Pseudosulfitobacter sp. DSM 107133: one gene and its partner. Each later gene encodes a partner of the first gene's protein in a complex. Links are inferred from orthologs where the notes say so. Each region holds a gene or a part of one and is shown in the gene's direction. Other genes may lie near its edges.

What was found.
Region 2: the proteins of meaB (region 1) and scpA are in contact, whole or in part, in a crystal structure (PDB 8DPB), measured with the Methylorubrum extorquens proteins. The link is inferred for Pseudosulfitobacter sp. DSM 107133 from one-to-one orthologs. Residues at the interface, in SOR26638.1 of Methylorubrum extorquens: Arg20, Ala21, Ala24, Arg25, Thr28, Ser32, Arg33, Arg34, His37, Thr98, Gly99, Gly100, Ser101, Ile102, Leu103, Lys106, Thr107, Ala110, Ala113, Ile114, Asp115, Arg116, Ala118, Phe119, Ile120, Arg121, Pro122, Pro124; in SOR27001.1 of Methylorubrum extorquens: Glu577, Glu578, Asn579, Asp580, Gly581, Arg582, Arg583, Arg585, His596, Ala604, Ser605, Ala608, Asp609, Gly611, Phe612, Asp613, Val614, Asp615, Ile616, Gly617, Pro618, Leu619, Glu625, Arg628, Gln629, Val631, Glu632, Asn633, Asp634, Glu661.

The regions. Positions count from the first base shown.
Region 1 is NZ_CP085154.1:834,282-837,577, forward strand. What follows is about bases 314-3,292. They hold meaB (methylmalonyl Co-A mutase-associated GTPase MeaB), read left to right. Parts: upstream 314-1,302; coding sequence 1,303-2,283; downstream 2,284-3,292. Other genes in these bases: hrpB (ATP-dependent helicase HrpB), read right to left, coding at 314-1,208; rpmB (50S ribosomal protein L28), read left to right, coding at 2,440-2,733; DSM107133_RS04125 (hypothetical protein), read left to right, coding at 2,863-3,210; DSM107133_RS04130 (copper chaperone PCu(A)C), read left to right, coding at 3,254-3,292. Outside these bases: more of hrpB, read right to left, coding at 1-313; more of DSM107133_RS04130, read left to right, coding at 3,293-3,296. UniProt on the Escherichia coli protein: Binds and hydrolyzes GTP. Likely functions as a G-protein chaperone that assists AdoCbl cofactor delivery to the methylmalonyl-CoA mutase (MCM) ScpA and reactivation of the enzyme during catalysis.
Region 2 is NZ_CP085154.1:1,069,087-1,072,403, forward strand. The notes cover bases 209-3,208. They hold scpA (methylmalonyl-CoA mutase), read left to right. Parts: upstream 209-643; coding sequence 644-2,773; downstream 2,774-3,208. Other genes in these bases: DSM107133_RS05325 (hypothetical protein), read left to right, coding at 209-681; nhaA (Na+/H+ antiporter NhaA), read right to left, coding at 2,837-3,208. Outside these bases: more of DSM107133_RS05325, read left to right, coding at 1-208; more of nhaA, read right to left, coding at 3,209-3,317. UniProt on the Escherichia coli protein: Catalyzes the interconversion of succinyl-CoA and methylmalonyl-CoA. Could be part of a pathway that converts succinate to propionate.

The DNA.
Region 1 (3,296 bases):
ATGCGGCCCGCGGCGTCCAAGGCCTCCAGCATCCGCAACACCTCGACCGCTTCGCCGTAGCGGCCCGGATGCGGCGGCGTGACAAAGCTCAGCTCCTCCGGCGTGGCCCCCCACAGCGCCAGTTCCAGCGCCATGCCGGTCAGGTCCCCCGCCTCGATCTCGGCGGGGGGGAAAGCGGCCAGCGCCCCGTCCTCTCCACGCGTCCACAGTTTGTAGCAATGTCCCGCCGCCACACGCCCCGCACGGCCGGCCCGCTGGGTGGCCTCGGCGCGGGTGACGCGCTCGGTCACCAACCGCGACATGCCGCTGGAGGGATCGAAGCGCGCGCGCCGCGCCAATCCGGCGTCCACCACGATGCGGATGTCGGGCAGGGTCAGTGATGTTTCGGCAATGGCCGTGGCCAGCACCACCTTGCGCCCCGTTTTCGCAGGCGCAATCGCGGCGCGCTGGGCGGCAAAGTCCATGGCCCCGAACAGCGGATGCACCGCCACGTCACTGCCAAAGCTGCCGTCCAGAAGCCCCTGAACGCGCCGGATCTCGCCCTCACCCGGCAGGAAGACCAGCGCGCTGCCGGTTTGCGCACGCAGGGCGTCGCGGATCAGATCGGCAACCGCCCCTTCCAGCCGCGCCTGACCGCGGGGGCGGTCCAACCAGTGGGGTGTCACCTCATATGCACGGCCCTCGGATGTGACCAGCGGCGCATTCAGCATCTCGGCCACGGGGGCGGCATCCAGCGTGGCGGACATCACCACCAGATGCAGGTCGTCGCGCAAGGCCTCGGCCACCTCAAGACACAGCGCCAGCCCCAGATCGGCATTCAGGCTGCGTTCGTGAAATTCGTCAAAGATCACCACGCCGACGCCGGGCAGGTCGGGATCGGACTGGATCATGCGGGTCAGGATGCCTTCGGTCACAACCTCGATGCGGGTGGATTTGCCCACTTTCGCCTCGCCGCGCACGCGGTAGCCGACGGTTTCGCCCACAGGCTCGCCCAGTGTTTCGGCCATACGCTCGGCGGCGGTGCGCGCGGCCAGCCGGCGCGGCTCAAGCATCACGATGCGCCCCGTGAAACCCGCCTCCATCAGCGCCAGCGGCACGCGCGTGGTCTTGCCCGCACCGGGGGGCGCTTGCAGGACCAGCCGTTTGTGCGCGGCAAGCTGTGTGCAAACCGCGTCCAGCACGTCATCAATGGGCAGGGCAACTGTCATGTCTGTGCTTATCTGCGAAACCGAGGCCAAGGCCAAGGCTGGACAAATCGGCGTATAGACCGGAAAAACGGGGCCAAGCACGAAAGGCACGCAGATGGACATCACCGACACCGCCCAACGCATCACATCGGGCGACCGCCGCGCGCTGGCCCGCGCGATTACGCTGGTGGAAAGCGGGCGGGCCGATCACCGTGCGCAGGCGGCGGAACTTCTGGGCGCCTTGCCGCGAGAACGCCAAGCCTTGCGCATCGGTTTGTCGGGCACGCCGGGCGTGGGAAAAAGCACCTTTATCGAAAGCTTCGGGATGATGCTGACAGGGCAGGGGCTGCGCGTGGCGGTGCTGGCTGTCGATCCGTCCTCGGCGCGCTCGGGCGGCTCGATCCTGGGGGACAAGACGCGGATGGACCGGCTGGCGCGTGAACCCAAGGCGTTTATTCGTCCCAGCCCCAGCCAGACCCATCTGGGCGGCGTCGCGCGGCGCACCCGTGAAGCTGTTGCCCTGTGCGAGGCGGCAGGCTTTGACGTGGTGTTGATCGAAACCGTGGGCGTGGGCCAGTCGGAAACCGTGGTGGCGCAGATGGCCGATCTGTTCCTGCTGCTGCTGGCGCCGGCGGGTGGTGACGAGCTGCAGGGTGTCAAACGCGGCATCATGGAAATGGCCGACGTGATTCTGGTGAACAAGGCAGATGGCGACCTGAAAGCGACCGCCACACGCACCTGTGCCGATTATGCCGGGGCGCTGCGGCTGTTGCGCAAACGTCCCCAGGACCCGGCGGGCTTTCCCAAGGCGATGATGGTTTCGGCACTGGAAGACACCGGCCTGAGCGCGGCGTGGGAGACGATGCAGGAGCTGGCAGGCTGGCGGCGCGAGAACGGGTTTTTCGACAGGACCCGTGCGGAACAGGCGCAATACTGGTTCGAGCAGGATGTGCGCGCGGCCCTGCTGGCGCAGCTGGACGGGGCGCAGGCGCGTGCCGATATGGCGCGGCTGGGGGCCGAGGTGGCGCAGGGGCGCACCGATCCGGCGCTGGCGGCACGGCAGATGCTGGCCAGCTTGGGCCACACACGCAGCTGATCGCGCAATAAGGCAGTGAAACCTGCGCAATCACGCTTGACCCTTGATGCGATTCCCCCTATTGCCACCAGACGAAATTAGGGGCGCAGCTGCGAGCGGCGCTTGTTGTCGTTTCGGGGACCGCCCTGACAGCGACCAGAACAAAAGGATAATCCCATGTCGCGTCGTTGCGAACTGACCGGAAAAGGCCCCATGTCTGGCAACAATGTCAGCCACGCCAACAACAAAACACGTCGTCGGTTTCTGCCGAACCTGAACGATGTCTCGCTGCAGTCCGAAGTGTTGGGCCGCGCGATCAAATTCAAAATCTCGGCTGCGGCACTGCGCACCGTTGACCACCGTGGTGGTCTGGACGCGTTTTTCGCCAAGTCGAAAGACGACGAACTGTCGGCCAACGCGCTGAAAGTGAAAAAAGAAATCGCAAAAGCTCTGGCCGCCAACGCCGCCTGAAGCCTTTGAGGTTCACGAATTTGGCCCCGTCTGCATCCGCAGGCGGGGTCGTTTCGTTTGCGGTGCAGGGCGTTTTGGCGCAGGGCGGGATGGTTGCGCGCGGATCGGGCGGGCTTTAAAGCTGCGCCCATGATCGTGCTGCGCCAAATCACCCTTGTTCTTGCGATGCTGACGCTGGTTGTCACCGCGCAAGCCTTTGCGCTGGCGCGTGGCGCGGCGCCGGTTGCGGGGCAGATGGTGCTGTGTATCGGCACCGGGTCCGTCACCGTGAACATTGATGCCGATGGCCAACCTGTTGGCGCGCCACACATTTGTCCCGATGCCGCGCTGACGCTGCTGGGGCATGATGTGGTTGTTTGGATGCCCGCGCGTGCCGTGGAGATCCGGCGCGCCGAATATGCCGTGGGCCATGTGTCTGTGACGCGCTTGGCGTCTGCGCCCGCCTATCTGTCGCGCGCGCCGCCTGTTTTGCTGTGAAACCCTTTTATCTTTCACTGATCAAAACAAAGGACATATCCACATGTCTCTGACGAAATACCTAGTTACTGCTGCGGTCACCGCCT
Region 2 (3,317 bases), 230 kb from region 1 along the record:
AGCGACGAGAACATGATCGGCTCGGTGCGCGCCAACATGCGCGCGCACGGACTGTACCCTGACATCGGGCAGCGCATGGCCCGCTATGCGCAGCTTTTTGACGGTCGGGTCACGCGCATTGTGCTGTCCTTACGCGCCCAGGACCTGTGGTGGTCCTCGGCCATCGCCTATGGCATCGGGCGCGGCGCGCCGGTGCCCGACTATCAGGCGCTCAACCTGATTTCCCAATCACGCCGCAACTGGCGCGATGTCATCTCCGATCTGGCCTGCGCCGTCCCCGACGCCGACCTGCGCATTCTGCCGTTTGAACGTTTCGCAGGGCGTGCCAACGCCATTCTTGCTGCAGGCGTCGGTTGCGATGTCGCTTTGCCCACACAGGGCGACTGGCTGAACCGCGCCCCCGATGCCGCCGCCCTGCGCGCTCTTGTGAGTGAACGCGGCGGACCCACGCACACGATCACCGGCCATGGCCGCTGGACCCCATTTACCCCCGAACAATCCACGCAGCTGCGCGCCGCCTATGCCGATGATCTGGCATGGCTGGCGGCGGGCGCGGACGGGCTTGCAACACTGACACAGGATCCGGGACGCACAAGAGCGGGACAAACCCTGCCGTTCGCCCCACAACCAAAAGGACATAGACATGACCGACCAAAAGGCAGACTGGCGCACTCTGGCTGAGGGCGAATTGCGGGGCCGACCCGTGGACGACCTGACGTGGAAAACGCTGGAAGGCATCGACGTCCAGCCGCTCTATACCCAGGACGACCTGAAAGACGTCAGCCATCTGGGCACCATCCCCGGCGTCGCGCCCTATACCCGTGGGGTCAAGGCGACGATGTATGCAGGCCGCCCCTGGACCATCCGCCAGTATGCCGGTTTCTCAACGGCCGAAGAATCCAACGCCTTTTACCGGCGCAACCTGGCTGCCGGTCAACAGGGCGTGTCTGTGGCCTTTGATCTGGCCACCCACCGTGGCTATGACAGCGATCACGAGCGTGTTGTCGGTGACGTGGGCAAGGCCGGGGTTGCCATTGATTCAGTCGAGGACATGAAAATCCTCTTCGACGGCATCCCGCTGGACAAGGTCTCTGTGTCGATGACGATGAACGGCGCGGTGATCCCGATTTTGGCCAGCTTTATCGTCGCGGGCGAAGAGCAGGGCCACGACCGCAAGGTGCTGGCGGGGACCATCCAGAACGACATTCTCAAAGAGTTCATGGTGCGCAACACCTATATCTACCCGCCCGAGCCGTCGATGCGCATCATCGGGGACATCATCGAATACACTTCGGATTTCATGCCGAAGTTCAACTCGATCTCGATCTCGGGCTATCACATGCAAGAGGCGGGTGCGAACCTTGTTCAAGAGCTGGCGTTCACGCTGGCCGACGGGCGCGAATACGTGCGCACCGCCATCGCCGCAGGCATGGACGTGGACCGTTTCGCCCCGCGCCTGTCGTTCTTCTTTGCCATCGGCATGAACTTTTTCATGGAGGCCGCCAAACTGCGCGCCGCGCGTCTGCTGTGGTCGCGGATCATGGAAGAGTTTGACCCCAAGGACGCGAAATCCTCGATGCTGCGCACCCACTGCCAGACATCCGGTGTCAGCCTTGCGGAACAGGACCCTTACAACAACGTGGTGCGCACCGCCTACGAGGCGATGAGCGCGGTGCTGGGCGGCACCCAGTCGCTGCACACCAACTCGCTGGACGAGGCGATCGGCCTGCCCACCGAACATTCCGCCCGCATCGCGCGGAATACGCAGTTGATCCTGCAAGAGGAAACCGGCGTGACGAACGTGGTCGATCCGCTGGCCGGGTCCTACTATGTTGAAAAGCTGACACACGATCTGGCCGAGGCCGCATGGACCCTGATCGAAGAGGTCGAGGAACTGGGCGGCATGACCAAGGCGGTTGCATCCGGTATGCCCAAACTGCGCATCGAAGAGGCGGCCGCGACCCGTCAGGCCAATATCGACCGTGGCGACGAGGTGATCGTGGGCGTCAACAAGTACCGCCGCGACAAGGAAGAGCCGATCGACATTCTGGACGTCGACAACGTGGCGGTGCGCCTCAGCCAGATCGCGCGTCTGGAAAAAATCCGCGCCACCCGCGACGATGCGGCCTGCACCGCCGCGCTGGATGAACTCAGCCGCCGCGCCCGCGAGGGTGGCAACCTGTTGGACGCAGCGGTCGAAGCCGCCCGCGCCCGCGCCTCAGTCGGAGAAATCAGCATGGCGATGGAAAAAGTATTCGGCCGCCACCGCGCCGAAGTGAAGACATTGGCAGGGGTTTACGGCGCCGCCTACGAGGGCGACGAAGGCTTTGCCGCGATCCAGAAATCGGTCGAGGATTTTGCCGGGGAAGAAGGCCGCCGCCCGCGTATGCTGGTGGTCAAGATGGGGCAGGACGGCCACGACCGTGGGGCCAAGGTGATTGCCACCGCCTTTGCCGACATCGGCTTTGACGTGGACGTGGGCCCGCTGTTCCAGACCCCCGCCGAAGCCGCGCAGGATGCGGTGGACAACGATGTGCACGTCATCGGCATCAGCAGCCAGGCGGCAGGGCACAAAACACTGGCCCCGCAATTGGTGCAGGCGCTGAAAGACGCAGGTGCGGGGGATATTCTGGTGATCTGCGGCGGCGTGATCCCGCAGCAGGATTACCAGTTCCTCTATGACGCGGGCGTCAAGGCGATCTTTGGCCCCGGCACCAACATCCCCGCCGCCGCACAGGATATCCTGCGCCTGATCCGCGAAACCCGCGGCTGAAACGAAAGCGGGCCGCCCTGTGATGGGGCGGCCCGCTTCTGTTCCAATACAATTACTGCGCCGTCAGGCCGCCTCGGCCTCAGCATCGACCGGCGTGCGCTGTGCCGCCAGCATCAGCGCGCAATAGCCCATCAGCCCCGACACGATCGACCCCGACAACACGCCCAGACGCACTTCGTTCATCAGCAACGGGTTGTCATAGCTCAGACCGCCGATAAACAGCGACATGGTAAAGCCGACACCGGCCAGACAGGCCACACCATAGATGTGCAGCATTGTGGCCCCCGCCGGCATCCGTGCAAGGCCGGTCTTGACCATCAGCATCACCACACCGAACACCCCCACCTGTTTGCCCACGATCAGACCCAGCGCAATGCCCATGGGCAGCGGGCTGATCATGTCGGCGAACGTCATGCCTTTCAGCACCACACCGGCGTTGGCAAAGGCAAAGATCGGGATGATAAGGTAGAAGACGTAAGGCGTCAGCGCATGTTCCAGCGAATGCAGCGGCGACTTGCCCCAGCGGTCTTTCAGCGGAATACAG